DNA from 2 places in the Desulfitobacterium sp. LBE genome. Region 1 is predicted to be linked to the other one. Evidence: riboswitches for the same ligand, from Rfam matches in the RefSeq annotation. Region 1 holds a riboswitch; the other holds the start of a gene.

The links. Region 1 has a riboswitch for thiamine pyrophosphate ahead of thiC (phosphomethylpyrimidine synthase ThiC). Riboswitches for the same ligand answer to the same signal wherever they lie in the genome.
Region 2: it holds a riboswitch for thiamine pyrophosphate, as region 1 does, so the genes downstream of both, DESLBE_RS12525 (thiamine-binding protein) here and thiC (phosphomethylpyrimidine synthase ThiC) in region 1, are expected to answer to the same signal.

Annotation. Positions count from the first base shown of each region.
Region 1 is NZ_VLKD01000001.1:851,598-867,104, reverse strand. It holds gene DESLBE_RS04320 (L-lactate permease) at 1-350, shown strand, start outside; gene rimI (ribosomal protein S18-alanine N-acetyltransferase) at 586-1,722, shown strand; gene DESLBE_RS04310 (MFS transporter) at 1,765-3,105, shown strand; gene DESLBE_RS04305 (3-deoxy-7-phosphoheptulonate synthase) at 3,377-4,405, shown strand; TPP riboswitch at 4,473-4,585, shown strand; gene thiC (phosphomethylpyrimidine synthase ThiC) at 4,676-5,974, shown strand; gene thiM (hydroxyethylthiazole kinase) at 6,095-6,898, shown strand; gene thiE (thiamine phosphate synthase) at 6,889-7,512, shown strand; gene DESLBE_RS04285 (MtnX-like HAD-IB family phosphatase) at 7,500-8,165, shown strand; gene thiD (bifunctional hydroxymethylpyrimidine kinase/phosphomethylpyrimidine kinase) at 8,162-8,950, shown strand; gene DESLBE_RS04270 (M23 family metallopeptidase) at 9,359-9,610, shown strand; gene DESLBE_RS04265 (MerR family transcriptional regulator) at 9,731-10,627, shown strand; gene DESLBE_RS04260 (hypothetical protein) at 10,900-11,259, shown strand; gene DESLBE_RS04250 (MFS transporter) at 11,694-12,929, shown strand; gene DESLBE_RS04245 (alpha/beta hydrolase) at 12,991-13,785, shown strand; gene DESLBE_RS04240 (ABC transporter ATP-binding protein) at 13,942-15,507, shown strand, end outside.
Region 2 is NZ_VLKD01000001.1:2,629,725-2,645,231, forward strand. It holds gene cooS (anaerobic carbon-monoxide dehydrogenase catalytic subunit) at 1-754, opposite strand, end outside; gene DESLBE_RS12500 (4Fe-4S dicluster domain-containing protein) at 747-1,247, opposite strand; gene DESLBE_RS12505 (Crp/Fnr family transcriptional regulator) at 1,447-2,106, opposite strand; gene DESLBE_RS12510 (ABC transporter ATP-binding protein) at 2,237-3,001, opposite strand; gene DESLBE_RS12515 (ABC transporter substrate-binding protein) at 2,982-4,001, opposite strand; gene DESLBE_RS12520 (ABC transporter permease) at 4,035-4,817, opposite strand; gene DESLBE_RS12525 (thiamine-binding protein) at 4,786-5,082, opposite strand; TPP riboswitch at 5,193-5,299, opposite strand; gene DESLBE_RS12530 (TPM domain-containing protein) at 5,362-6,135, opposite strand; gene DESLBE_RS12535 (LemA family protein) at 6,188-6,745, opposite strand; gene DESLBE_RS12540 (undecaprenyl-diphosphate phosphatase) at 6,828-7,664, opposite strand; gene DESLBE_RS12545 (TOBE domain-containing protein) at 7,949-8,155, opposite strand; gene DESLBE_RS12550 (2-oxo acid dehydrogenase subunit E2) at 8,251-9,099, opposite strand; gene DESLBE_RS12555 (universal stress protein) at 9,373-9,795, shown strand; gene DESLBE_RS12560 (diacylglycerol kinase family protein) at 9,807-10,730, shown strand; gene DESLBE_RS12565 (nitrite reductase) at 10,793-11,851, shown strand; gene DESLBE_RS12570 (DUF1232 domain-containing protein) at 12,017-12,445, shown strand; gene DESLBE_RS12575 (DUF2974 domain-containing protein) at 12,459-13,622, opposite strand; gene DESLBE_RS12580 (hypothetical protein) at 13,710-14,456, opposite strand; gene DESLBE_RS12585 (PrsW family glutamic-type intramembrane protease) at 14,541-15,176, opposite strand; gene DESLBE_RS12590 (hypothetical protein) at 15,169-15,507, opposite strand, start outside.

The DNA.
Region 1 (15,507 bases):
CCCTCGAATCGGCAAGGATCTTCGGCTGGGTTTATCCATTAATTGTCGCACCCCTTGGTCTTTTTGGCGGGTTTGTTACATCCAGTGAAGCTGCCGCCCTGGGGATGTTTGCCAAATACAACTTTATTGCTGCTAAGGAACTCTTCCTGAATCCTTTAGTGGTGGCAGCCGCCACTGGGATCGGAGCCGGGCTGGCCAGCGTAATTTCTCCCGGAAAACTTCAAAATGCGGCTGCCGTCATTGATGCAGTAGGGGAAGAGCAAGCCGTGATCAGAAAGGTTTTCCCAATCTGTTTAGGTATGATCATTGTTGCCTCCCTATTGTGCTTTGTGTTCAGTAAATTTATATAGAACACACGCCCTTGACTTCAATTGCTTTGGTTTTTAGCCAGGAAAGTGGGTGAGAAATGCTTTTGACATGTTGGATCTGCAATCCCTATTGCGGACGGTGCAAGCCCCCTATGCCCAAGCCGGTTAAATGCACCCATTGTGGTAAACACACTATTCCCGATTCAATCGACCCTAAGTGTAAAAAGTGTGGGGCCCGGTTGACCGGACCGGAAATTACAGTGGTAAGGAGCAATCGATGAAATATTGCACAATCATGAAGACCGCGCAAATGCTGACGATTGCCTTGGGCGAGAATGGAAAACTGTTGGGAGAAACACAAATTTCTCTTTACCAGGCTCCCACGGTGGATTTTAAAACGCTCTTGGCAGGATTGCTGCATGGATTGGGTTCACAGCTGACGGATATGGACTTTGCAGGTATTGTGAAAGCCGCTTATTCACCAGAAGTGGGGGAATCAGAAGTGGGTAAAAAGCTGCATCTTCTGGTCACTGAATTGAAAATCCCTTTGATCAGTGTTTGGTCTTTGGATATGTTAGGGTGGGCGGCTCAGGATTGTGAAAAGGGGCTGGCGGTCATCCAAAATCTAGCTCAATCTCTGTGGTTTAAAGCCAGCTATCAATGGGATTCCTGCCGGCAGATTCCGGTGTGTTTGGAGGAGCCCCATATTCTGACCACTGAAGAGCTAAGGAAAGAAGTGGAGTTGGAAGACAACCGAATTTTGATTAGTGGGGATTCCCTGCCTGCTGCAGAGTATTTAAAAAATAAGGAGAAGAGTCTTCCGGGTTATTATCAATGGCATTACGGACTATACAGCGTTCAAGCAGTTTGGCATCAATGGCTGGAGTCAGGTCCCGACGAAGAATTTTTTCCACTGTATAAAACCCAGGAAAAAACCAAGGCAAGAGAATTATCTGCCCATGGTCCTTTAATCATGCGCATGATGTGTGAAGAGGATCTCAAAGATGTGATGAAAATCGAACTAAGATCCTTTCCCTCGCCATGGTCGCCTTTAGCCTTTGTAACAGAACTCAGGCATAACGAAGATGCTTACTACTTTTGCCTGTATTCCTATGGCATACTTCTGGGGTATCTGGGCGTATGGCTGATTTTCGATGAAGGGTATATCACAAGATTAGCTATACATCCTGACTTACGGGCCAAAGGGCATGGCTCATATCTTATCAGGCAAGTGCTGGAATGGATGAAACCCCGTGGGGTGAAGCGCTTAAATTTGGAAATCCGCTCCTCAAATACACTTGCCTGCAGCTTCTATAAGAAGCTAGGATTCTTGCCCGGAGCTACCAAGCAAGAATATTACACCGATCCGCCTGAAGATGCTATGGTGATGACTTTGGAGCTTAATTGTCCGTAGTGAAGGTCACTATCCGTACCGTTTAGAAAGTGAGGGAATTGAATGGACAATTCCAAGAGAAGTTCTATGCTTCGCAAATTGAAAATTTTACAATGGCCCATGTATGTCATTTGCGTTTTATGCTATATGCTTACTTTGTTCCATCGGATTACGCCGGCTATTATGGGACCCGATTTAATGGCAGACCTTTCCCTGGGTGCGGTTGCCTTCGGCTTCATGGGCATGGCCTTTACCTGGATCTATGCCTTTGCTCAAGCCCCGGTAGGCACTATGCTGGATAGTTTAGGCGCCCGCCGGGGACTGACGGCAATTCTTATGATAGCGGCAATCGGCTCACTGGTCTTCAGCCTCGCTGAAAATTTTACAGTATTGATTATCGGCAGAATCCTTCTGGCAGTAGCCGTGTCCGGTTTTTTGATCGGTGGGGCAAAAATAATCTCTGCTTGGTTTACGACCCGTCAATATCCAATGCTTTGGGGAATATTTATGGGACTGGGTTCTTTGGGCAGCGTCCTGGGCACAGCGCCGCTACGCACATTAATGAGTTTTGCGGGCTGGAGAACAGCTTTATTCGGCATAGCAGTTTTTTCCTTGATATTGGCTGTGGTAACGTATATCTTATTGAGAGATAAGCCGGCGGAACGAGGGTTGCTTACACCGGATGAACTCCATGGGGAAACTGCAGTGGTTGCCGCCATAAGTGAAGAAGCCGGGCAAGAAAAGGTTCCCTTTACTGCCGTGCTCAAAATGCCCGTCTTATGGTTAATCGGTTTACTGTCTCTCGGTGTGAACTCCAGTTCCCAGACTTTCGGCTCCATGTGGGAAGGCATCTATCTGACCGATGCCCTGGCATTATCCAAGGAGGCCAGTGGGGATATTCTGTCCTGGTACGCATGGGGGCTCTTTGCAGGATGTATCCTAAGCGGTGCCGTGGTCAGAAAGATTGGCTCCAAGAAAACCATGGTATTGGGTTGTATTTTGTTTTTGTTTAACTGGTTATGGATTGCTTTGCAGCCGGCAACCATAAGCATTACAGAGTTAAGCTTTTTTAATTTCTTAATGGGGGCATTACAGATGCTGGTCATCTCCACCACATTTATTTATATTCGTGAAGTCATGCCCACATCCCGTTTAGGGACTGCGATGGGAATCGTGAACAGCTTTGCCTGGATTTTTGGAGCAGGACTTTTTCAACAGATTTGGGGAATTATCATCAATGCCGTTTCTGATGGGATAAAGCCATATCCCGTATATGCATTTCAAGTAACCCTTTGGCTTCAGGTGATCATGATCTGTTTAGGCGTCATTTGTTCTATTGTCCTTTACCGGAAAGATTTTGGAGGAAAAGAAAAAAGTGTAAAGCTAACGAATCATGCAGTGTAAACCGGCTTTTAATTGTCAGCCAAGAGATTTATGTTGATTCAATTAAATCAGGATAAGGAAACTGCAGAAAGCAGCGATCTGGCGGGCGATGTTATGCCCGTCAGATTTTTATGACTGCTCAACCGTTTGCTGGTTGCTTAAAAAGTATAACAATAAACCCAAAAGAATTGTTATATATAAGGAGTTTTTTTCTTGCGATTTTTATAGGGTAGATTTATACTTGTAACTATATCAGTTTGCCATATATGGAGAAGAGTAGAGGTGTTGATCTATGAGTATGAATTTTATCAAGAAATTACCGCCGGCGGAAGAAATTATTGCCCATTTGCCTTTAAGCAAAGAAGTGGCTGAGCTCCGGGACAAACGGGTGGACGAGATGAAGAAGATCCTGACCAATGAAGATCAACGGTTCTTATTGATTGTCGGTCCTTGCTCCGCCGATCATGAAGATCCCGTTTGTGAGTATATTGAACGATTGGCCAAAGTCCAGGAAAAGGTCAAGGATACCCTCCTCATCGTGCCCCGGATCTATACCAACAAACCCCGGACCACAGGGGAAGGGTATAAAGGGATGGTTCATCAGCCGGACCCGGAAAAGGCCCCGGATATGTGCGAGGGGATTAAAGCCATTCGCCGCCTGCATATCCGCGCCATATCGGAATTTGGGATGCCGGCTGCTGACGAGATGCTCTATCCGGAGAATTACAGCTATCTTGCCGATGTCCTGGGTTACGTGGCCATCGGAGCCCGTTCCGTGGAAAATCAACAGCATCGTCTTACGGTCAGCGGTGTTGAACTTCCGGTGGGCATGAAAAACCCCACCAGCGGCGATATGACCGTGATGTTTAATTCATTGATTGCAGCACACAGCAATCATTCTTTCATCTACAATGGCTGGGAAGTTGAAACCACTGGGAACCCTTATGCTCACGCCGTGTTAAGAGGGGCTGTGAATGCCAATGGTGAAAATATCCCCAATTATCATTTTGAAGACCTGATTCGGACCGCTCGGGAATATGAAAGACTGGAATTGGTTAATCCGGCCATTATCGTGGATGTGAATCATGCCAACTCCATGAAGTGCTTTTATGAGCAGCCCCGTATTTCCGGCGAGGTGCTGTACAGCCGTAGGTATGATTCCCTGCTGAAGAAAATGATCAAAGGGCTGATGATCGAGAGCTATCTGGAGGAAGGCCGGCAGGGCATCGGGGAAAACATCTATGGAAAATCCATTACGGATGCTTGCTTAGGCTGGGAGAGCACGGAGAAGTTGATTTACTCTATAGCTGAAAATGTCTAAAATCAGCCGGTTCTCTTTTAATTCCGTATAACATGTGATATACTTTAGGTGCCAATAATTGTAACTGCATAATCACTAGGGGGGCCGAATAAGGTCGGCTGAGATAAAGGACCCAAGAATCCTTTGACCCTTAACCTGATCTGGGTAATGCCAGCGTAGGGAAGGTGGATAATAACGATATGTTTATTAGAATACAGACCTACCCGGTCTGTATTTTTTATATCCGCCTTTTTTTATATCTTTATTTATATTAAGGAAGGTGTGGTTTCATTGACTCAACTGCAAGAAGCAAGAAAAGGAATCATTACTCCGGAAATGGTCCAAGCAGCTGAATTGGAGGGAATTACCGGGGAGGAACTGAGGCAGAAGATCGCCATAGGGGAAGCGGTTTTACCCTGCAACATCAACCATCAGGGACTTCGTCCCATGGCAGTCGGCAAGGGTCTGTCTACGAAAGTGAACGCCAACATCGGAACCTCCGATGCCTATCCGGAGCTAGCCCCTGAGCTGAGCAAACTGGAGATTGCTGTGGCGGCCGGTGTCCATTCCATCATGGATTTAAGTACAGGCGGAGATATTGATGAGATCAGAAGCAGGATTATCCAGGATAGTCCGGTCATGGTGGGAACGGTGCCTTTATACCAGGTTATGGTGGATACTCACAAGGCCGGCCGGGGCTTAGTGGAAATGACGGATGACGAAATCTTCGCCGGGATCGAGAAACACTGCCGGGACGGAGCTGATTTTATCACGGTTCACTGTGGCGTAACCTTAGAGGTCATTCAGGAACTCCGGGAACAGGGACGGGTGATGGATATCGTCTCTCGGGGAGGGTCCTTTATTACCGCCTGGATGCTGCATCATCAGCGACAAAACCCCCTTTTCGAGCAGTACGACCGCCTGTTAAACATCGCTTTGCACTATGATGTTACTCTGAGTCTGGGAGATGGCCTCCGGCCAGGTTGCTTAGCCGACGCCACAGACGGCCCCCAAATTAAAGAACTGATCACTCTGGGAAGCTTAGTCAAACGGGCTCAGGAAGCAGGGGTGCAGGTTATGGTCGAAGGCCCTGGACATGTTCCTCTCCATCAGATTGAAACGAATATGCAGTTGGCAAAAACCCTCTGCCATAATGCTCCTTTCTATGTCTTAGGCCCTTTGGTCACCGATGTGGCTCCGGGATATGATCATATTACATCAGCTATTGGCGGAGCTATCGCAGCTTCCAGCGGTGCGGACTTCCTCTGCTATGTCACCCCTGCGGAGCATCTTGGTTTGCCTACGGAGGAGGATGTCAAAGAAGGGGTGATCGCTGCCCGCATCGCAGCTCATGCAGCCGATCTGGTTAAAGGCATTAAAGGAGCCTGGGAATGGGATCTGGAAATGGCCAAAGCCCGCAAAGCCTTGGATTGGCCAAAACAAATCCAGCTGTCCATTGATCCGGAAAAAGCGGGGCGAATGCGAAAAGCCAAAAATGAAGACAGCCAGGAGCGCTGCACCATGTGCGGAAAATTCTGCGCCTATCAATTAATCAGCGACTATATGGGGACACCTTTTAAAGGCTGCTAAAAAACGCTGATCTTACTTAGGTAAGACAAAAAGCTCTCAAACTTAGGAAATCAATTTAACGGGAATTAATTTTACGGGAATTAAATGATAAAATTTTAAAGGAAAAGAAGGGATAGGATCATGAAAGAAAAATTAACAGAAGCTCTTCAAGCCCTCAAACAAAAAACCCCCCTGGTCCATGCCATTACCAATGTGGTGACGGTCAACGACTGCGCCAATAGTTTGCTGGCTGTGGGAGCATCACCGGCTATGTGCGAAGCAGCGGATGAAGTGTTCGAGTTCAGCCAGCTTGCCAGCTCCCTGTATCTTAACTTAGGAACCTTAACCAAGGAACAGGAAATGGCAGCTTATCTGGCCATCCGGGGAGCAACCTTAAAAGGGATTCCGGTGATCCTTGATCCGGTAGCCTGCGGAGCCATTCCCCGTAAAAAAGCAACGATTGAAAGGCTGGGGCATTTTGGCCGCTTTACGGTAATCAAAGGGAATTTGGGCGAGATCAAGGCTTTGGCCGGATTGGCAGCCCGGGTCAGAGGAGTGGATTCCCTGGATGAAGGGAATGATGGCCTGGAAGCTTGTCAAAGCCTGGCCAGAGCTTATGGCTGCGTCGTGGCGGCCACCGGGAAAGTGGATATCGTTGCCGATGAACAAAGAGCCTGCTTGATCGAAAATGGCACGGAGATGCTGACCCGGATCACGGGAGCCGGCTGCATGGCCGGGGCCTTGGTGGCCGGTTTCTGCGGAGCTTATGAAGACGCCTTCGGAGCAACGGTTGCCGCTTTGCTGACCATGTCTCTGGCGGGAGAATTGGCTCAGGAGACCTCCGGCGGGGAATTGCCGGGAACATTCCGGGCTCACCTTATCGACCAGCTCAGCCTGGTGGATGAGGCACTGATCGAGAAAAGGGGGCGGGTGCAATGGCTGTAGATTATAGCCTTTACCTGGTCACGGATCGAATCCTGGTCGGGCCGAAAGATTTTTTATTATCCATAAGAAAAGCTCTGGAGGGTGGGGTGACATTGCTCCAACTGCGGGAGAAAGAGACAAATTCCCGGGAGTTTTATGACATTGGGGTGAAAGTAAAAGAGCTGGCGGCGGAATTCGGAGTACCCCTGATCATCAATGATCGGGTGGACCTGGCCTTGGCCCTGGATGCCGACGGGGTGCATGTGGGCCAACAGGATCTGCCCCTGGCCAAAGTCCGGAATATAATCGGCCCTGACAAAATCCTCGGCTATTCTGTTTCCAGTCTGGAAGAAGCGCTCCAGGGAGAGAGAATGGGGGCGGATTATCTGGGGGCCGGTCCGGTATTTCCTACGGGAAGCAAAAAGGATGCTGCAGAAGCCATCGGCTTAGCAAAGCTTAAGGAAATCAAAGCCGGCGTTAGTCTTCCCGTTGTTGGCATCGGCGGCATCGGAGCAGCAAACCTCAGGGCGGTGAAAGAGACGGGGATTGATGGAGTTTCGGTGATCTCAGCCATTCTAAGCCAGGAAGATCCTTGCGCCGCCGCCAAGGGGTTGATGGATTTATGGAGGAATTGAACAGGATTTTCTTCGTGGATTTTGACGGCACCATCGTCACTCAGGATATGTGTGCAGTCCTCGTTGAAACCTTGGCCGGGGAAGGATGGCGGGAGATTAATGAACTTTGGGAAAGAAAAGAGCTTTCCACCCTGGAGTGCGCCCGCCGGACCTTTAAGCTGTTTAACAGCAATGACCCGGAAGTTTTTCGCCAGCTTATCGGGCAGGCGGTGTTCGATCCCGGATTTTTAGATTTTGCCGCTTTTTGTGAACAGAGAGGATTTCCCCTCATCATTCTCAGCGACGGATATGATTTCTATATTGAGTACCTCTTGCAAAGAGAGGGATTGAACCTGCCTTACTATGCCAACACATTGCTGTTTGCTCCCCAACTTGACGTAGAAACCCCCTACAGCTCCGGCGAATGTGATCTATGCGGGGTCTGCAAACTGCAGCTGATGGAAAAATTGCTTAAACCCGGTTGCCGATCCGTCTATATCGGAGATGGGACTTCCGATTTTTGCCCGGCGGAAAGGGCGGATAAGGTCTTTGCCAGGAGCAGGCTCTATCAGCACTGCCAGGAGGTAGGCAAAGAAGCCCGGCTATTCGAATCGTTTCAGGATATTCTCCAGACAGTTGAACATTGGGGAAGGGAAGAGGAGGAAGGGACTTGAAAAATCTTTTAACCATTGCCGGTTCCGACTCCAGCGGCGGGGCGGGAATCCAAGCGGACTTGAAGACTTTTTCCGCCTTAGGGGTCTATGGGATGAGCGTCATAACCGCGGTGACCGCTCAGAATACCCTGGGGGTGGATGAGGTGGCCGAGATAGGCCGGGATATGGTCAAAGCTCAAATCGACGCGGTTTTCAAGGATATCCCGGTCCATGGGGTAAAAATAGGCATGGTCTCCAACCCGGAGATCATCACACAAATCGCCTTATCTCTGAAAGAATGGAAGGCTCCCAATATTGTGGTCGATCCGGTAATGATCTCGAAGAGCGGTTACGCTCTTCTCAAGCCGGAGGCTGTGGAAACCCTGAAGCGGGAACTGCTCCCCCTGGCCCGGGTGGTTACGCCCAACCTGCCCGAAGCTTGCTGTCTGCTGGGCATAGAGGCCCTCGACGAAGAGGGAATGGAGTTTGCGGCCCAGGAGCTCCACCGGTTGGGTCCGGAGAGTGTGCTCATTAAAGGAGGACATTTAAAAGATGCTGCCAACGATCTCCTTTTTGACGGAGAGGATTTTTCCTGGTTTAAGGCGCCCCATTTAAACCAAAAGCATACCCATGGCACCGGATGCACCCTTTCCTCAGCCATTGCGGCCCATTTAGCCTTGGGCTATGATCTGCAAACAACGGTTCAAAAAGCAAAAGAGTATCTTTTTGGCGCTATCGAACAGGCCTTTCCCTTAGGCCATGGGGTGGGGCCGGTTCATCATTTTTATCGGATGACTTGTCGGTAAACTGGTAAGATTATATGGGTTTCTTTTTGGTATAGCGGACTTCCATACTAAACTTGCTCCAAATTCGGAATCGATTACGATTTTATATACGCCCTGCTTCTTTGGGGATTGTGCTTCAAGTGTTTCACGCCACAAGCCGGGTGGAGCAATCGAATCTTCAAGATCTGGATATTTGCTGCATATATAAGAGGACGCAGGGTCGAGTCCCGCTAGCTCCATCAAAAACAAAAGGCAAAAAAGATTTATTGCTTACAAAGCCAGTAAATCCAAGCCTTTCGAGGGCTTCCACGATGAAAAGTGGAAGTTCTTTTTTCGTAGATTTATTGGGGTATAGCTTCACTCTGATAGGACTCAAACCTACAAGGAAAAACATTCAGGAGTAGCGCCGCTGTTCAGGTCGGACAGCAGGTGCGGCGTGGTGATACAATCGCCCGCTGCGGTAATTCAGGCAACACAAGTGAGCCGCATCTCCATTTTCAAGTACAGAACACAAAGAATTTTTATTCTTCCATAGGATTGTCGATACGGTTTACATCGATAAGAAAATCTCCAATACCGAATTGCGAACGATCAGACCCATGTCAGGCACCAAATTATGAGGATATTGATAATTGTTATATTGCCCGCGGATTAGCGGTGGAGAATAAAACCAAATCATAAAACAGAAAGTATCGTTTTATTGCACTCACAAACAAATATCAGAAAACACTTGACTACCCCCTTGGGGGCTGGCTTAAGATAATTTTGAGAGCAATTAGAATTGTGTTAGGAGGAAAGATTATGCAGATTAAAGAAGTTTGTGAGAAGTGCAAGCTAACCAAAAAAGCAATAGAATATTACGAATCTAAAAACCTGATACATCCGCAGATACTCGAAAACGGATACAGGGATTACAGCGATGCTGATATAGCTGTACTGAAAGAGATCTCCGTGCTTAGAAAATGTGGCGTCAGCATTGCCGATATTGCAGAGATACTAACCAGCTCAAATAAACCCGCGGCTTTAGCCAAGTGCAAATATATCACGGAATTACGTATGCAGCGTTTGAATGATATACAAAAGTGTATGGATAGCCTGATTGCTAATTACGATATAAATCGTGAATTTGACTATCTGCAAACGCTTGATGAGTACTTATACACCATAAAAGAAAAATTGGTTTTTGCTTTCCCCGGAAACTATGGCCTTTATGTATCTATGCATTTTGGCAGATTCTTGAATGGAACAATTGACACGGATGAAAAAAAATATGCCTATGATGCTATTGTACAGTATCTTGATCGTGTGGATCTGTATTTGCCTGCGGAACTTTCTGAATTTCTGGAGGCGCTTTTCAATGCCAGTGAAAAGATAGATGCGGCAAAGATTGAGGAAGAAACAAACGGAAAAATGCATGAAATGCTTGCTGATACAGACGGTTACTTAGAACGCAATCGGGAAGAAATTGAACAGTATATTGAATTTAAAAGTTCTGATGAGTATCAAAATTCCGAAGCAGGCAAATTTCAAAGGTATATGTTGAATTTTCAAAAAGAAAGTGGCTATCAGGAAGTTTTAATAGCTAACATGAAAATACTCAGTCCCGCTTATGCCGAGTACCTTAAAAAAGTTGAAGCCGCAAATGACATTATGCTAAAAAAGTTTCCAAAAGCAAAGGATATGTATGAATTAAACTAATATAAGGTTTATGATTGTTTTTTAGGGCAATCATAAATGCGGATGTTCTTTTGGTCCAAAGCAGTAGTCATATCATTGGAATACCTGCGAAGAATCTGATTTATTTTGATAACTTGGCGCTCGCTCTGGTGAAAGATAAGAAATCCTTTTTCCACCATCTTTACAAAAAAGACATAGCTTTTCACCAAGGAATTGCTATGTCTTTTCTTTAACGATATTATGGAGTCAAAGTTTATTTATCATGTAGATAAACCGGAAATTTTCGGTAGGTTGTGAAAAGTGGTTCATTTGTTGTTTCTTCCGTCGTTGGTGATTTTGGTGAGGAAATTTCATCGAGGTATAACTTTGCTGTATTTATATCAGCACCACTTGAAACTCGTGTTGAACGCATAAAACAAAGAGCTTATGAACAGCATGGAGAACGTATCTGTGAAGGCGGTGATATGTACGAGCAGCACTTAAAGTTTGTTGACTTTGTGGCATCACGGCTTCTATCAAGAATTGAGCAATGGGCAAAAACTCTTGTGTGTCCTGTCATACATATTGATGGCACAAAATCTATTTCTGAAAATACAGAACTGGTTGTTGAAGAATACTTACATAATTTATCCTCCAAAGAGCTGCGAAGATGAGGTTGGCTGACGAGAGCATCGCTTTTTTCCCGGAGGCCTTGTGTCATCAAGGAATTGTTTGCTCAAATTTCTATTGAGCAAACAATTCCTTGATGTTATAATAAAACATACTTTGCAACAAAAGGTACTGTTGATTAAAAGGAGGATACCTGAACCATGTTGTATTCCGTTCGTATTCGGTAAGTAAGCGGCAAAAGACACGATCCCATTCCAGAATGGGGCTCTTTTTGTTGTGCTTATCGGCGAATGAGGACATGGTAAAGGAAAGGGAAACTCCCAGGAGTTTGCCGATTTTCTGATGGTGTCTTTATAGCGCGGTGAAGCCTGCAGACTGAAGTCCGATTTTGGACGGAGGTCTGTTTTTTGTTTGTCCAGGAAGAAAGGTTGAGTTCAAGCTAGGAATTAAAAAGCTATGAGTTAAAAGGAGAAAGACTATGCTTATAAAAACTGAACACTGGCAGCGCAGCTTCTATACCCTGTGGGCAGGTCAGGCCGTATCCCTGATCACCAGCGCGGTCCTGCAAATGGCCATCATTTGGCACCTTACCGAAGAGACCGGCTCAGCTATGGTTCTGTCCATAGCGACTTTGGTGGGATTTCTGCCTCAGGCGATTTTAGGGCCTTTCATCGGGGTGTTGGTCGATCGCTATCATCGTAAATATGTCATGATCGGCGCCGACCTTCTGATTGCCGCCGTAGGCCTGATGCTGGCCCTGGCCTCCCTGGCCGTGGAACTGCCCGTGTGGCTGATTATGGTTGTTTTGTTCCTGCGCAGTGTAGGTACCGCCTTTCATTCTCCGGCTCTGAATGCGGTGACACCGCTTTTGGTTCCGGAGGATCAATTGACAAAATGTGCCGGCTATACTCAGTCCATTCAGTCCGCCAGCTATATACTGGGACCCGCCCTGGCTGCTCTGCTCTATGCTGTCTGGGATCTTAACTCCATCATCCTGGTGGATGTGGGGGGAGCTGTTTTGGCCAGCATCCTTACAGCGTTTGTGTTTATTCCCAGGTTAGAGGCCGGGGAGAGCGCAGCTCAGGGAAATCTAATGCTGGAGATGAAAGAGGGGTATTCAGCGCTTCGCTCAAATAAGGGCTTGTTTGCCCTTTTATGGGTGGGGGCCTTGTATATGCTCTTCTTCATGCCCATCAATGCCTTATTTCCCCTGATGAGTATGAAATATTTTGGCGGAACCACCTACCACGCTTCCCTCGTGGAGATCGTCTTTGCGGCAGGGATGCTGGTGGGGGGACTGGTCCTGGGAGTCTGGGGAGGCTTCAAGAACCGTGTGCTGAGCCTTGCCGCATCCATTTTGCTGATGGGAGTCAGTCTCATTGTATCAGGAGTGTTGCCGGTGAAGGGCTTTGCAGTCTTTGTTTTGTGCTCGACTCTCATGGGCTTTTCCGCCCCCTTTTATAGCGGAGTACAAACGGCTTTATTTCAAGAAAAGATCAGCCCGGAATATCTGGGACGAGTCTTCGCTTTATTAGGCAGCGTTGTTTCCGTGGCTATGCCTCTCGGCTTGGTGTTATCCGCTTTGTTTGCGGATACACTAGGAGTGAATCGTTGGTTTCTTATCTCGGGAATACTGATCACGGGAATCGCCGTGCTGCCAGCCCTCATGCCTGGATTGCGGAATTTGGATCGGCAAGAAGATAAGACAGCCTGAATTCTCCCTAAAGTAAATCCTATTCATAAAATCGATCCTATTTGTTGAATGAGGTAAGCCAATGCCAAATGCAACTCTCGCCGATGGAAAGCTACATTACTTGGATCGTGGAACAGGTAAGCCCCTGGTCTTTATTCATGGACTGGGGGCTGACCTGAGCTTTCATGACCCGCAGATTGAGTTTTTCAGCCGGACTCACCGGGTCATTTGCCCGGAGCTGCGGGGCAATGCCCGCTCCAGCAAGCTCACCGGCCCTATCCACAAAATCCTGGACATCCAGTGCCGGGATCTGGCGGCCTTAATGGAGCAATTAGGCATAGAGCAAACTGTTTTGGCGGGTACATCCTATGGGGGTGTTTTCTGCTTTAATTTTGTGCTGCGTTATCCGGAGAAGGTTTCCGGGTTGATCATTGGGGATGCTCTGGGGGATACCCGAATAAGCAGTTTCAGGGAAGCCCTGCTTATGTTGGTGGAATATTTAGGGCTATGGGGTGTTTACCTCCCCAAGCCTGTACTGATTGCGATGATGAGACATCAATACAAACCATGGCCTTATGCCCGGGACCATGTGGTGAACTTTGTCCGGGGCATGCGCCGGACAGAATTTCTGCTTCAGCTTTTGGCGATGAATCGAATTAAGTTTACTCCCTATCTTAAGCAAGTGAGCTGCCCTGCCTTGGGAATTGTCGGAGAGGAAAATAAAGTAGGGGTAGGCTGGATGAAGAGTGCTATGAAGGAGATTCCCCAGTCCTCCCTGGCAATCGTTTCTCATGCCCTTGATCCGACGAACCTGTGCCAGCCTGGGGAATACAACCGCTTAGTGAAAGAATTTCTGAAAAGATTGAACTACATATAAAATTTCGGAATGATATTATGTATCATTGGTAATTGGAGGTTTTTGTGCTAGGATAATTATGCCAAAGGTTTTGGCGGTTTATCGCCAGGCCAGGCGATCTGTACCAGGATTTTTGCCAAGATATGATGACTATGACCAGAAAGAGTGGAGTTCGAAGTGAATATTTTAAAGCGTTTTATCAGTTACTACAAACCCTACCGTCTGCTTTTTTACACGGATATGCTGTGTGCGATCATCGTATCCGCTATTGATTTATCCTTTCCCATGATTCTGAGCTATTTAATCAACCGTGTATTTATCCAGGGGCGGGAAGCTATTCTGAACACAATCATGGTGGTAGGTATAGCCCTGCTGACTATGTACATCATTAAGTATTTTTGTCAGTATTTTATCGTTTCCTACGGACATATCATGGGTGCCAAAATGGAAACGGATATGCGGCGGGATCTGTTTACCCATCTGCAGAAATTATCCTTTTCCTATTATGACAAACGCAATACGGGGGAGCTTATGTCCCGGCTGGTTGCGGATTTATTTGATATCTCCGAGTTAGCACACCACGGACCGGAGAATCTCTTTATATCGATTTTAAAGATTGTCGGCTCCTTTGTGATTTTAATGACCCTGAATGTGCAAATGACGCTGGCCCTTTCGATTGTAACCCTGGTGATTATTGTTTTCAGCCTCTATAAGAATAAAGTGATGCAGCCTATCTTCAGTGATAACCGTGTCAAAATCGCCAAGGTGAATTCCAGTGTTCAAGATAGTCTGGCAGGAATCCGTGTGGTCCAATCCTTTGCCAATGAAGGGATCGAGAAGAAGAAATTTGCCCACAGCAATGAGGCTTTCCTGGAATCAAAAACAGGAGCCTATAAGGTCATGGGCGGGTTCCACGCCTGGAACTCTTTCTTTGAAGGGCTGCTCTACATCGTAGTGGTCGTCACAGGGGGCATTCATATTGCCAATGGGACTTTAAGACCTTCTGATCTGGCGGTGTATATTCTTTACATCAATATCTTCATTAATCCCATTGATGTGTTGATCAACTTTACGGAACAATTCCAAAAGGGTTATGCAGGCTTTAAGCGTTTTGTCGAGGTTCTGGAGACCCATCCGGATATTAAAGATGAACCTGGGGCAAAACCTTTAGCCCAGGTCAAAGGGGATATTGAGTATCAGAGTGTCTCTTTCGGCTATGATGAGGAAGAATCCCATGTTCTCAATCAGGTCAGCCTGAAGATCAAAGCCGGGGAAACTATCGCTTTGGTAGGTCCCTCCGGCGGCGGCAAAACCACTCTCTGCTCCTTGCTGCCAAGGTTTTACGAAGTGACTTCGGGAACCATCACCATCGATGGTCAGGATATCCGCAAGGTAACCCTGGCCTCCCTGCGCAATGCCATTGGGGTGGTCCAGCAGGATGTCTATCTGTTTGATGGCAGCATTAAGCAAAATATCGCCTATGGCAAAGCGGGAGCCACCGATGAAGAAATCATTGAGGCAGCGAAAAAGGCCAATATCCATGAGTTTATCACCTCTCTTGAAGAGGGGTATGACACCTATGTGGGTGAGCGGGGAGTACGGCTTTCCGGCGGTCAGAAACAGCGCCTGTCCATTGCCCGGGTTTTCCTGAAGAATCCTCCCATATTGATTCTGGATGAAGCCACTTCAGCCTTGGACAATGAGAGTGAGCGCTATATTCAAAAATCTCTGGAGGAGCTGGCC
Region 2 (15,507 bases), 1.8 Mb from region 1:
AATCCTCTTTAAGTACTCCTAAATTGGCTTCGGTCACCACAGGAGCCGGTGTTCCGAATAAAATATCCTGCATATCTGTTGCCAGCTTTAGGCCGGCATAGCCATCCACCAATCCCTGTTTAGCCGTCGCTAAAAGAAGGTTTACGGGATCTGCATCCATTCCCATAGTGGTCTGATGCATGGCCTCCCGAATTTCCCGATCCGGATTCCGGGGTATGATCCCTAAAGACTCCCATACCTCGAGACGTTGTTTTGGTGCATGGGCACTCACCCATTTCATAGGGCGATTATGATGGTTTCCCATATCTCCATAGGCTACACGAACCACTTCCAAAGCTAACGCACCAGGTTCTTTACCTTCACTATCTATTCCTAATCCTGACGCGACCGCCTTCAACTTTCCGGCATCTGCTATAGGATAATCGATTTTGCCTTGGGCCGCCAGCTCTAGAGCTTCCACGGCATCATAAGCATGATCCACATGGGCTGCGGCCCCGGCAGCCACCTGGCGAAGCAAGTTCCGAGCCACGATCACATCAGCTGTAGCGCCGCAAATTCCTTTATCCGGGCCTTGCCCAAAGGGATCGATCCGGCAAGGTCCTTGAATACAGTGACGGCAGCAGACTCCTAAACTTCCAAATCCGCACTGCGGCTGTTGTTTATCATAGCGATCCCAAACGGTTTCAATTCCATCCCTATGGGCCTTTTTTAAGAGATCCTGGGCCGCCGGATCAATGCTGCGTACATTAAGCATGGTTACCAACCTCCTTAAGATGGTTCATCCAAGACTTCCGTATTTCCCTTGCGTATCCATCCACTTCCACAAATTGCAGGGCCTTAGTCGGACATGCCGAGACACAAGCCGGTTCATAAGCTAACTCCCGACAACGATCGCATTTTACAACCTGATGGTCAGGCCCTTCCGTAATAACCCCGAAGGGACAGACCATAACACACATCCAACAACCGACACATTTTTCCGGCTTAACCTGTACTAAACCGGTCGTAGAATCAATCCTCATGGCCCCAGCCATACATGCATAAACACAAGGTGTGTCTGAACATTGCCGGCATTGCAGGGGCATAATCACTTCCCCATCCGTCTCCACAAAGACTCTTTTTTGTGGGCGTTCAGGCTCAAAGATTGCTGCAAACAATTGCTTGGATCGGGAATGAGCCACAGCACAGGCCAATTCACAGCTTTTACATCCCAGACAATGCTCTGTGCGTACCAGTAATTGTTTCACGTTATCCCTCCTTACCTAAAAATACACAAGCTAATTCTGACAACTCTATACTATTACAATATTCAGATAATTACCGTCAGCTTGGCGACATTAAATTGAAACATATGAATATTTTATTTATACCGCTTGCGGCAGATTAGGGAAGCAAATGCAAATACAAAAGGTACTGAAACAGTACCTTTTAATCTAAGCCCCTTCATTATGAATATTCATGACTGATCTTCTCCCATAGTCGCTCAGGCAGTAATAGCACCACATATCCCCGGTGCAAAGCCACAATCCCCTGCTGCTCCCAATGGCGTAAGATTTCATTGATCGTCTGGCGTGTACTTCCGCTAAGAGATGCCAGTTCCTCATGGGTAAGGTAAATAGCATTATCATTTTTACCCTGCATGGTACGCCGAAAAACACGCGCCAGACGGGAGGAGGTCTCACGAAAAGCTAAATCAACAATCAAATCATTGGTTAGGCGAAGAATTTTACCCAGAAGGCGGACCAAATGCCGGGCCAGTTCCGGACATTCATCCATCATAGCTTTAAAGTCAGCCATACTGACATATAGAACTTCTGTTTTTTCGATGGCTGTTGCCAACGCTAAGGAATGTTCGCTATAGACCTCCCCTGCCGAAAGAATTGCAATAGCGAATTCCTTACCATCCTCTGATGTATAAGCAATTTTCACCTTGCCAGAAAGAACAAAGAAAATTACATCCGAACAGGAAGAGGGGAAAACTAATCTTTGCCTCTTTGTGAAGCTCATCCTACTGAAATTTCTTTTCCAGGTCTGGAGAAAAGCGGGAGGTAATCCGTGAAAAAAAGCAAATCGATCAAGATCTGGTATTGTTTTAGGGTTGGACATTGGCTCCACATCCCTTCTACAGGTGTACCAAAGACATGATTTCATACAAGATTTCTAGGAAATTTTAAAAAGTCCTTTAAAATAAAACACCCAAGCTCTACTTTTCATAGAGCTTGGGTAGTAAATCCTATTAGCTTAATAACTTAATAATCTGTCTCTTGTACCCCATAAAAGCATCAGATATCCGGAATTCTTCTCCCCGGGGCCGCAGGGTATCGATAATAATCTCATGGGCGATCCTTCCTGGGGGCCCGGTCATAATGTACACCCGGTCGGAAAGCAGGATGGCTTCATCGATATCATGGGTAATGAATAAAGCAGACATGTCGATTCGGCCCATGAGATCCAAATACCAGCGATGCATGGAGCTCTTAGTAATGGCATCCAGGGCGGAAAAAGGTTCGTCAAAGAGAGCTACATCGCGAGAGAACATATAGGTTCTGAGCAAGGCCGCTCTTTGCCGCATTCCTCCGGAAAGCTGGGCGGGGTACTTCTTCTCGGCCCCTTCCAACCCGAACTCCTTGAAATGGCTGAAGGCCTCTTCACGGGCTTGGCTCTTCTTTACTCCCCGAATGAAAAGAGGGAGGGCCACATTATCCAACACAGTCAAATGAGGCTGCATCAAGTCCTTTTGCTGCATATAGCTTACTTTACCGGCCTGACCCGTAATATCCTGAGCGTTGAGAAGCACTCGTCCTGAATCAGGGGTAAGGACACCGGCGATAACATTAAAAAGAGTGCTTTTGCCGATGCCGCTTACTCCCAGGAGGCTTACCAGCTCCTTTTCACCGAGCCTGATATTGATGTCTTTAATCGTTAATTCTCCCGCAAAACCCTTTGAGATATTTTGCGTCTCAAGCTTTATCTTATCCATCTTACTGCGGTAGGTAGGCATTGGTAAAACCTTGTCCTGGTTCAATCCTTTTGGAGATCAATTGATTATCTGCCATCCAAGCATAAAAATTATCCCAACGGGCCTGATCGATGAATCCCCACCGCTCTGCTTCAGCTTTATATTCCCTGGCCAAATACTTTTGGCTGGCTTTTATAAGCTCCTGATCCAATTCCGGGGCATGTTTGACCAGAATTTCAGCGGCTTCTTCGGGATGTGCTATAGCGTATTCATACCCTTTGGCTACAGCAGCTAAAAATGATTTGGCTGTGTCCTGGTTTTTTTCCAAATACAGAGGACTGGCAGCTATGACCGGGGTATAAAAGTCTAAGATAGGGTCAATATCTTTGAACGCAAAATAATTGGTATCCAGGCCTTTCACCTCTGTTGCCACGCCATCCCATCCATAATACACCCAAATAGCGTCCACATCGGTTTTCAAAGCCGAGATCACATCTGTTACTGTATTAGGAATCATTCTGATAGCCTCATATTTACCGCCGTCTTTCTCGATGACTTGTTTAATAATGGCTTTTTCCACAGGAGAATCCCAAGTGGCATAGACCTTGTTCTCCATATCCTTCGGTCTGGTAATGTTATCTTCCTTCAAGGAGATAATTCCCGAAGTATTATGCTGCAAAATAGTCCCTACGGCTACCATATCCAGGGGACTGTCTGAGGTAAGAGCAGCTGCAAGTTCCTCCTGGAAGGTTACACAAAATTCAGCTTTTCCGGCAGCTACCAATGGTAGTGCTCCCCCTTCAGGTGGCTGTACAATATCCACCTCTAAACCTGATTCTTGGAAATAGCCTAATTCTTTAGCCACATAGACGCCGGTGTGATTAGTATTCGGTGTCCAGTCCAGGACAAAGGTGACTTTCTTATTTTCTTGTGCACCTTGCTGTTCATTCCCAGTGTTGATCGTATTGTTCTGAACACCACACCCCGCTAATCCTAAAACCACAAAGACGCTCATAAGAATTGCTATGCATCGCTTTTTCATATCTCAACATTCTCCTTAAACACTATTGGGCCCTCAGCCTTCATTTTGCTGTTCCCCGGTCTGTGCCCAGGGCATAGCTTTTCGTTCCAAGAGCTCCACACATTTCATAAGCACTAAGCTCAATATGATGATCAAAAAAATCACCGCGAACATTTTATCAAAAGAATAGGATTTTCTGACCCGGGTCATATACACACCAAGACCACTGTTTCCTCCCAGCCATTCAGCGATAACTGCACCGACAATAGAATAGGACACCGAGATGCGTAAACCCGAGAAAAAGCCGGGCAGAGCATTAGGCAGCTTAATATACCGGTAGATCTGCCACTTTTTAGCCCCCATAGCTCGCATGAGATTCATAGCGTCTTGATCCGACGATTTAAATCCACCTAAAAGAGCAATGGTCATAGGGAAAAAACAGGTCAGAACAACAAGCGTAATCTTCGGCGCCATATCATAGCCCAGCCATAACACCAACAAAGGGGCTATGGCTACCGTGGGAATAGTCTGAGTAATTACCAGGATAGGATGGAAGGCTTTATAAAGAGCATCGAAACGATCCATCAAAAGCGCAATCCAAAAAGCCAAAAGAATACTAAGAACTAATCCTATGAAAGCCTCCGTCAAGGTGATCTGGGCGTGCTTCATAAGCTCAGGAAAAGAACCTGCTAAAGCCCGAATCACATCCCCAGGGGATGGTAGCATGAATTTTGGCACCATTTCAAGAAGAGCCACCAGATACCAGAAGATAAGCAAGATCAGAAGTACAGCCGTTGGGTAAAGCTTATTGGTGATGCTTTGTAACCTTTTCATCAATGGTCCAAATCCCGCCTTCCGGCTTATAGCTAATTTTTACATAGGACATGACACTGGGTGCCCCTTCTTCAATGCAGATCAGCTGGCAGTGTTTAACCATTTCCATAAGTTGGTCGTATTCCCCTTCAACAGTCGTTTCAAAAGGACCTACGTAGACATTAAGACCTGAGGATTTTAAATATTCAATGACCTTGTCCACCACACGGATCACTTCTTGTCCTTCCACAGCCGGTAATACTTGAATAGCTACACTTGCATTAATCATTTCTTTTTCTCCTTCTTTCCTCTTCATTTTACACTTGAGGAGGGTAATGCATAATAAAAAACCTTCTGCAATCAGAAGGTTTTCCCAAACAATTCAGGACATGGAGCCAGAAGCTCATGTATCCTAAGTCCCTCCGCTAGCATTACCTAGATCAGGTCAATGGGTCGGAAACACTCGTTTCCCTCTCAGCCGTTTTCCAGCTCCCCAATACTATTCTCTTTTTTGCATCATAGCACCTTAATCTTAAGGTGTCAAGAAGGTCAAGCTTGCAATGAGTTATTACCAACGTCGTGTGCTGCCTCCGCCACCGCCGGAACCCCCACCGCCTCCGAAGCCTCCGCCTCCGCCACCGCGGCCACCTCTCATGAGCATGCCAATAATCATGCCGAAGATAAAGCCGTTAAAATAACGGTGGTCAATATAAAATAGGAAGACGATGCCGAAAAAGGCTAGGATTTTAACCCCAAGAGGCAGGGAAGCAAAGGTATTGGTTCCATCTCCATAATCAGACGAAGTGTACAAAGCCTGCGGAGAGTCAATATCCATCACAACTTGATACTCTTTAGCAACTTCCTGAACAAAGGCTCGATAGCCATTTAAGATGCCTTGGTTATAATCCCCTTCTTGAAAATAGGGAATCATATATTCATCTTGAATTCGGCCGGTTTTAGCATCGGGAAGAGCCCCTTCCAAGCCATAACCCACCTCTATCCTGGCCTCCCCCTCCGTAGGGGATACTAAGATCAGTAACCCGTTGTTTAGCTTTTCATCACCGATCCCCCATTCTCTCAAGATGGCTAGAGCATATTCTTCCGATCCATATCCTTTCAGATCGTTGACTGTAACCACTACAATCTGGGCTTTGGTCTTTCTCTCCAAGTCCGCCGAGCTTTGGATAATAATCCTCTCGGTGCTTGAGTCAAGAACATCGGCTTCATCCAGCACGAAAAAGTCACGGGTAGGCTGCGGGATCGAAGGGGTAGCCGCCTGCAAAGGAAAAGCTAAAGTAAGGAAGAACAGTATCAATCCGGCAAGCCGGAGTTTCCTCTTCATAGGCTTCATTCCCTTCATTTAACCTATTTGATAGTGCCATCTGGACAAGCCGTTACTTGGAAAAATCCACGGTGGGAGCTTCATGAGCACCCGCATCAGCCTTAAAATACTCTCGCTCATCAAAACCAAGAATACCCGCATAAAGCGTGGCCGGGAAACGTTTTATCTTCGTATTATAGGATTGTACCTCATTATTATAGTCCATGCGTGCTGTAGCAATGCGGTTTTCCGTTCCTGCCAATTCATCCTGCAACGCCCGGAAATTAGCATCAGCTTTTAACTGAGGATAACTTTCAGAAATAGCCAGTAATCGGCTCAAAGCACTGCTTAGCGCCGCGTCCGCCTCAGCAGCCTCTCCCACACTGCCTGCCCCGATCAGTCGGGATCTGGCGTCAGCTACATCCGTAAACACTTCACTTTCATGTTCAGCATATCCTTTGACGGTATTGACCAGATTCGGAATGAGATCTGCTCGGCGCTGAAGCTGGTTCTCTACCTGACTCCAGCTGCTGTCCACAGTCTCCGAAAGAGTCACTAAGTTATTATAACCAGACCCCAGGATCATAGCCAGAATGATAATTATCCCTACGGGAATCAGCCACTTTTTCATAACGCTTCCTCCATTCATATTTCTTTCCTTACTATCTATTGTTATACCATTTCTTAAGTTGATTCAGCTTTTCAGATCAAATCTAACCTATAATAGTCCTGGCTGAAAAATACAGAAGCACAATCACACCCAAGATGATACGGTACCAGCCAAAGATCTTAAAGTCATTCTTTTTGATATATCCCATTAGAAACTTAATGGAGATTACGGATACTATAAAGGCCACTACCATTCCTATTAATAGAATCATCAACTCCGGACCTGTAAAGTTGAAACCAAACTTCAAAAGCTTAAGTGCACTGGCCCCAAACATAACGGGGATAGCGAGAAAAAACGTAAATTCAGCCGCTACGGTTCGGGATACTCCCAGCAAAAGTCCTCCTACAATAGTAGCACCAGAACGGGAAGTTCCGGGGAATATGGCGGCAATCAATTGAAATATTCCGATCATGAACGCCGTGGTGTAAGTAATTTGTGATAAGTGATTGACCCGAGGCCTTTTCCCCTTATTGTAATTCTCAATAACAATAAAGAGAATTCCAAATATAATCAGCATAACGGCAACGGTTTGATAGTTATAAAAAAGAGCGTTAAACACGTCGTCCCACAATAGACCGATAACACCGGCCGGAATACAGGACACAATGATTTTGAACCACATTTCTATGGTTTCCTGCTTGACGGAAACCCCTCTATCGAATGTAAAGGGATTGAGTTTCTTCCAATACAAAAGCACAACAGCCAAAATAGCTCCCAGCTGAATGACCACGAAAAACATTTCCATAAAAGCCGCGGACATGTTCAGCTTAATAAACTCATCCACCAATATCATATGTCCCGTGCTACTGATGGGCAGCCATTCTGTAATCCCTTCTACAATACCTAGTAAAATCGCTTTAAAAATCTCTACTAATGCCATAATTCCTCCTGATTACATTTTCTATAGATTTAATTACATCACGCCCATTATACCAATTCGGTTTATGAATGGATAGCCGCATTCCCCCTTCATTCTTCGACACATGACGCTATCCATATAGTATTATACCTGATTATGTCTAGCCTAACCTTAGGGATTATATAAGTATTTATTAACTTTTTCTTAATTCCTCATCAAAACCTATTAAAAAGATTACCTCCCAGAATAGAGTTATATCTATCCTGGGAGGTAATCAGCCGATTGCCCAAAGAAACTTTTTAAGATTATTCGAGACCAATCATGACTGAACTTGCTTTGATAACGGCAATTGCGTCATCACCTACTTTTAATCCCAAGGATTCTGCTGAACCAGAAGTTATACTCGCTGTAATTGACTGACCATTAATATCCAGAACCACTTCCGTTGACACGGGGCCCTTTTTAACCTCCGTAATTTTGCCTTTTAATTGATTTCTAGCCGATAATTTCATTAGATAATTCCTCCTTGTTTACTATTTAAATTAGTATGCACACTCTCAATCATTTCAAACAAAATTCCGACTCCATCCACAGATAGTTATGCGCTCTAGTTCACATCTTCCTCTACCTTCTCCAGCCTTTCATCAAGTAGATAAGGGTTTGCCAGGTACTTCTTGACTAATTTAAAGGAATTGGAGTAGTAGAGTCCGTCACAAATCCGCTCGTCCAAAACATAGCCGATCTCACAGCATTTTTTGACCACTACCTGATCCTCTTCAACTACGGGTAATTTTTTGCTCTTCCCTAAGGCGACAAAAATCCCTGTCGTACCAAAATCGTAGAGATGATGGTAGATAAAATCCAGATTGATGGATTTGAGATAGGTAAAGAAAAGAGATGTGTGAAAAGGACTGGCTTCAATAATCTTTTTCGGCAGTAAATTATGCCGATCCATCCACTTTAGCGTCCCTACTAAAAGCTTCACTTGACTATTAGGTAAGGCCATAATACGTTGAGCAATAGTATCCACCTCATTGGCAGCTCCTGCCGCACAACCTTCCTCTATGGTCTGATCGACGATTTTGACAATCTCTTCGATGCTTTCCAGACCTGAAAAGAGGAATTTAACTGTTGTCTCTTCACCGTCATCCTTTAAGAGGCGCTTAATGGCCATAGAGATGCGGATATCATATCGGGTATAGATTTTATTATTCATGATAAAACGGTTCAGCTGTGGGCGTTGAGCGAGAACACGCACATAGACTGCAATAAATAGGTGCAAGTAGTTGAGCCTAATCCCTTGATCTTTCTTTTCTTTGATATACTGATCAATTTTATCAACAGCAACGACTTGTTTATAAAAATTTTGGGCATCATTCCGCTTGGTCATAATGTGGGGAATAATCCTTACAAAAGGGCTTAAAGACTTGAGAAGCCGCCCGTCACTTCGTCGCATCCAAATCTCCCCTTTTGCTTCTTAATTCCTTTCAATAAATTTCTCTAAGGATCAGATAATCCCTTCTTTTTATATTAACTTAATGCAAAATTTTCCTATTTATTTGTAGTCAATAAAATTTGTCCGGTTAAAACCTTAGGAAAGTCCGATCTCTTCTTTAAGAAAATTTATAATTACTTATGACAGTGAAAAAGAAGTTTGATAGTTTAACTTTTTTATGGGATGATATAAAATAAGGTAAAATAGACAAGCTTAATCGAGGGAGTGATACATATGACAAAAATCTTGGTACCTGTAGACGGCTCACCGAATTCGGACAAAGCCATTCACTATGCTCTTACGCTAGCACGTTGCAAAGACGACCTTCTTATCTTTTTAAACGTTCAACCCAATTATAACACACCCAATATAAAACGCTTTGCCACCCAAGAACAGATTAAGGTAATGCAGGAAGAAACCAGTAAGGAAGTTCTCGATCACTCTCTGGAAATCGCTAAAGATTCCATCGCGCCCATCCGCACGCTCCTACGCACAGGGGACCCTGGTCGGGAAATTTGTAAAGAAGCCCAAGAAAGTGCTGTAGACAGTATTGTTATGGGATACCGGGGACTCGGTGCCGTTAAGAGAGCCATTCTGGGAAGCGTAGCTACCCATGTTCTTCATGAAACAAGCTGCCCTGTGACCATAGTTCCTTAGAGGATGGTGTAATGAATAATAACCCCTGGTTTGCTATCGTTAACCCAGCTTCGGCTAACGGACAAACTCGAAAAATCTGGCCCAAAATTTACAAGCGCCTCCTTGATCAGGGCGTTAATCTTGAATTTGCTTACACCACGGGACCAGGGGATGCCACCAATCTCACCCGGCAGGCCATGCATAGTTATACGCAAATTCTTGCTGTCGGTGGCGATGGCACTCTAAATGAGGTTGTGAACGGATTTTTTGCCGATCAAAAACCTATTAATCCTGAAGCAAGTCTTGCTGTTCTTTCCCATGGAACCGGGGGAGATTTTCTACGCACCCTCGATCAAAAACGAGGGCTCCCCTCTTTGCTGGAAGTTCTGCACCGACAAAAAATTGTCCCCATTGATTGCGGGCTAGTTCAATATCAAGACGCTACCGGTCAGTTGTACACTCGTTATTTTCTCAACGTAGCGGATGTGGGTTTGGGAGGAATGGCGGTTAGCCGAGTTAACCAGCACAGCAAATTCCTCGGTGGAAAACTATCTTTCCTCCTTGGGGGCATCATGACCATTTTGACCTATAAAAATAAAAACATGAAATGTGTCATTGATGGAAAAATCGTGGTCAATGGACCAGCCAACAGTATCTGGATTGGCAATGGACGCTTTGTAGGAGGAGGAATGATGATTGCTCCTCATGCAGAGCTTGACGATGGTCTTTTTGATGTCGTTGTTCTCGGTAACCTCTCTATGTTCCAACTCTTGCGCCATTTGCCCAAAATTTATCAAGGCCACCATCTTGAGGTTCCGGATGTTACAGTCCATCGTGGTAAAGAAGTCTCCATTATCTCTAATCCTTCGGCTTACTTGGAGCTGGATGGGGAACATCCCGGATTTACACCCGTCCATTTTTCCCTAATACCACAAGGGATTCGCTTATGGACATAACTATGATGGTACACCCCATAGGGTGTGCCATCTTTTATAAATAAACTGAAGAGGTGTTAAAGATGTCGTTATCCATCAATGAAAGAGAAAAGATGATAAAAACCTGTGAAGAAATTATCGCTCGTTGTGATAAACCCTTTGTTTGGGAAGACGATGGGATCTATGAATCAGAGCGAGCCAAAAGTCCTTTTAATCTTTTTTTGCCCCAAGAACAAATAGTTCAGGAACTCAGTGCGCTGTTTGAAACCTTTTGTGGTACTCCCTATATCTACGATCAAATAAAAGCAGTCTGCCACTTGGAAGCCGAATGGTATGAGTATGGCACTTATGGCCTGGATCGCGACTTCACTCGGGTCTTAAGCCGTTACTCTCTAAAACCGGAATATGTAGAACAGGTAAAAGCACATTTTACAAAGAGGCTCAAAGAGTTGCTTCAAGAGCAGTCCGCCCTTTTAAAAGGTAAGGGGTTCCTTCTCAATAAAGATGGGGTGCATTTTTCTTGCAGGGTGGTTGTTCCCGGCGGGAAAATGAATGCCCAGCAATCCAAAAGAGTAAGCGAAATCTGTACACAGTATGGAAGCGGGTATTTTTACCTCACCCAAAGAGAAAATATCGAAATCCCTGGTATTCTATTAGATAACCTGAACGAGGTATCTCAAGCTCTTGCTGAAGTCGGTTTGAGCATCGGTTCTACAGGACCCAGGCCAAGACCCATAACAACTTGTAAAGGGGCTGTGTGCAAATTCAGTCTTTATGACACCGAGGGCTACACCAGTCAACTCAATGAAAAAATTTATAAAGGTTATTATGATGTGACCCTGCCCGGTAAGCTTAGAATTATTACCAGTGGCTGTTTTAATAACTGTTCCATGCCTCATGTGGGCTGCATTGGCATCATTGGCAAGAAAAAAGACCAAGTCGCCATCAGTCTTGGAGGGATGGCCGCACGCAAGCAATTTTTAGGCCAGGAAATCCAAGGTCTTTATACTTTAGATGAGGCTACCGGGATCATTGAAAAAGCGATTCAATACTACAAGGAGCATGGCAATAAGGGCGAACGCTTTGCTCAAATGATTGAGCGTTTGGGCTTTGAAACTGTAGAGAAAGCCTTAATTGGCTAAGACGACCCGTTAAAGATAATTTCTCCGATAAATTGAGAATGTAGGGAATACCCTTGCGTAAGAACACAGGGTCATTCCCTACATTTGTCTTATATAACTGGAACATTCTAATTACTTTGCCCTAATCATGATATAATAATGTTAAAGCAAAGGAGGACAAGTCGTATGCAGATTGGACAGAATCTTAAAGATAAGATTATGGCGAAGTTTAATCATTATCAGGAAGAATCCAAAAAGACCCTCCAAAATATCAACCTTACCCAGGACAAACTCAATGCTGCGTTTATGAAAGCAGAGAAACTCAACATCAATACAGGGCCCATCCATAAAGTTTACCAGGATATCCTTATCCTGATTCAAGTTGTCAAAGCTTATATCAGCAAAGATTATCAAGAGATCCCCGCCGGCTCCATTATCGCTATCTTAGCTGCCTTGATCTATTTCTTATCCCCTATTGATATTCTTTTTGATTACCTTCCAGGAGTTGGCTATGTAGACGACATGTTTGTCCTCGGCTTGGTCTTAAAACAGGTGGACTCTGACTTGCAAAAGTTTAGTCTGTGGAAGCAAAGCAAAGATCCCGCGGAATCCTGATTCATTAATGGCTTTATGTACTGTCTTTTTTCTTTTTGGCCGGTGTCCGTGCCAACAGAGATGCCACATCGGCCTCGAAAGACGAAATCCATACCTTTTGGGTTTTATCAAAGAAAATTTTAAGGGTCTTTTTTAAATGGGATTTGGTCAAGGGATCCAAGGTTTTATAACTCTTAATCATATCATTAGCCAAGGTCAGCTTTTTCTGGGACAGATCGCTGACTGTCGTGGCCCCGGTGGCCTGAAAAATATCAAATAAAGCATCCACGAACTCCGCTCTCTGCTCCATGGATAATTGGTTAAGCCAAAGCCTTACAGTCTTGTTAAAATTCTTACTCCCTTTGGTTAAATTCTTTTCATAGACGAAATGGCTGCCTCTTACTTCCCAGAAGAAAGGGTTGTGCTGCATAACGCTCAGACCATTGCTGTTGACTGTAATATACTCTTCTCCATGCTCAAGGAGCATCCCTACCACGGAGGATTTAGGAACAAAGGTATGAATCCGGTCGAGGATCCTCTGATATCCTTCTCGTTCGAGGACATGAGTCAAAAAGCCCGGGCCGTCATTGTTATATACTCCAATGATTCGCCCTTGAACCTCAGGTTCCATGGCTGCTGCAGAATAGACCGCCAGATTTCCGCCTTTGGAATGGCCACCCAAATAAAGCTTGCCCTGATATTTCCCCACGACTTTTTCTACATAGGAAATTGCATCTCTTTGGGCCTTTACTTCATCCCTAAAACTCATCTGAAAATCCTCTTTCCATCCGGCCAAGGTATCGTCCGTACCCCGAAAGGCAATATAATGTTCCCCTTGGCTGATGGAAAAGACCATCGCGGAAAATTGGTTACAAATCTCATGATCCACAAGATTTACATAACTGGACAGCTGAATTTCTTTAAAACGAGTTGCCAGCGAGGTTTTAACCAGCAGTTTGGGTATCTCCCGGAAGAAAGGGTTGATACTATTCTGGAGTTTCTGATGAGCAAGGCCTTTGAAGTATTTTTCCCCTGCTTTCGTCAAGGATATGGAATCCCTTGAGGCCTCCGATGGGAGGATACCATCGAATTCAAGGTAAGCCAAAATCGAAAAGATTAAATTATCTACTTGATTAAATCCATCCTGAGCAAAGCTTAAGTCCCCTCGCCAATCAAGATAATCGAATATATTTTGCATAGGACACCTTTTCTTCTTCACTTCTTGAATAGAATACAGTCTCTGCTTAGTATGTCTTATTTTTGAATTTTATGCTGACCTATTCTTCTATCTTATTTTTCTTTCCCGATTAATATCTTTCCAACCTTCTTGATACCTTCTGCCTACACTGTTAATGCTTTCCACCAATGCCGCCATCAAGCGGTGAAACCCTTGAGGATTTTGAGCTGGGACACGATAATGCTTATTAATCTCAATCTGGACAGCTGGAATTCCCAGTTCTCTGGCCGCAAAATTGGCTATCGTATTTGGGCTGGATGCAGCAAAATAATCGGAGGAAATTTTTGAGAACCCACAATTCCGAAAGTTCTGGGCCAGGATTTCATCGGTATGCATTTTTTCAAGAAGGTTCCTCCTATTGTTCGTTCCAAAATCCACATCAAAGTCCCTGTCTCGGGCTGCTCCGTGAATATCCAGCAGGAGCTTGATCTTGCCTTGCCTGCATAACTGAGCAAGTTTCTCTTTATAGATGCAAGGACTATCCACGTTCGGATCCCCACCATAAAGCTTAGTCACTGCAATGGCATGACAACCGGTTAACTTATTCAGCAGGTAGACAATGGAGCCGGTATACTCGTCGGACATTTTGATCTTCTTTTGGCGAAAATGACGAACCGCATGGGGAGCCGAGACCAGAATGGGAATATCCCCTGCCGCGTGCCAGAGCGGCTCCTCTTGCTTGGGATTCACTCGTTTATCGGTTTTGTAGAAATAGATTCTCTCAATGCTGACTGCTTCTTCATTGAGACGGGTCCTTGTATATTCATTGATAAGTTGTTGATGCATCTGGCTCATGGTTTTCCCACCTTGCTCCCAAACATAAAATCGGAGAGATCACTCTCCGATTAATACTACCTCAACTCCAAACAAAATGCCATCTTAGTCTTTTTCCCGCCCCTTATCCTCCTTTATATTAAGCACTGCAAATCCTATTAAATAAAGGAAAAGCGGCATAAACAAACCAATGGATTGATAACTTGAGTAGATATACAGATTATATAAAGCATGAATCGTGACTGCTACAGTATAAAGACCAAACAGCAGTGGCCAAATTATACCGTTTAATTGCCTTGCTATACTGAGCCCAAAGCCAACAATACCTGTGGTCGTCCCATGGATAAGGCAGGTTGTGACACTACGAGTAATAATAAAAGGAACCGGTGATCCACTTTCATGCATGTGTCCTAAGAGGTATACATAATTTTCTTGAATAGAAAATCCAATCCCGGCCGCAATCCCAAAATAAACAATGGGTATTTTCTTTTCCGATTTGAATAGAAAATACCCAAGTGGTAATGCCTTTGTAAATTCTTCAATAATCGGAGCCCAAGTGGTGGAAAGTTGCTGAGTATTAATCTGAAAATGCCGGACCAAAGCATTATTCAAGGTCAGGGAAATCGCAAAAGCAATAAGACCCCAGGTAAAAAACAGTATCAGCAGCCTTTGTTCGCCTTTTAAGATAATCGCCAGAAAAAATAGGGGGATAATGGTCCCTACAAAAATAGCCTCACCCATCGGACATCTCCTCTACTTTCATAAAGCCGTAAGCTGTTAAGGAAAGGGCTGCTGGGAATAAAGCATCTGTAGAAAGTGTACATGTATCCGGTATCAAACAGACACATATTATAAATATCATATCACTTAGGCATAGCAAACAAAGACCCGCTATAAACAGCCGGTACCGGATAATAGGGAAAATAGGCTGAGCTTTCCATAGGGTGTACACTATAGCTAGTGTTAAGACCAGGTTATCTATATTGATCAGTAGATTACTGGATCCTGCCAGAGCCAGGAAAATAGGAATTACTAGTAATCCTAGGGGCCATAGATTCCAATACTTTATCTC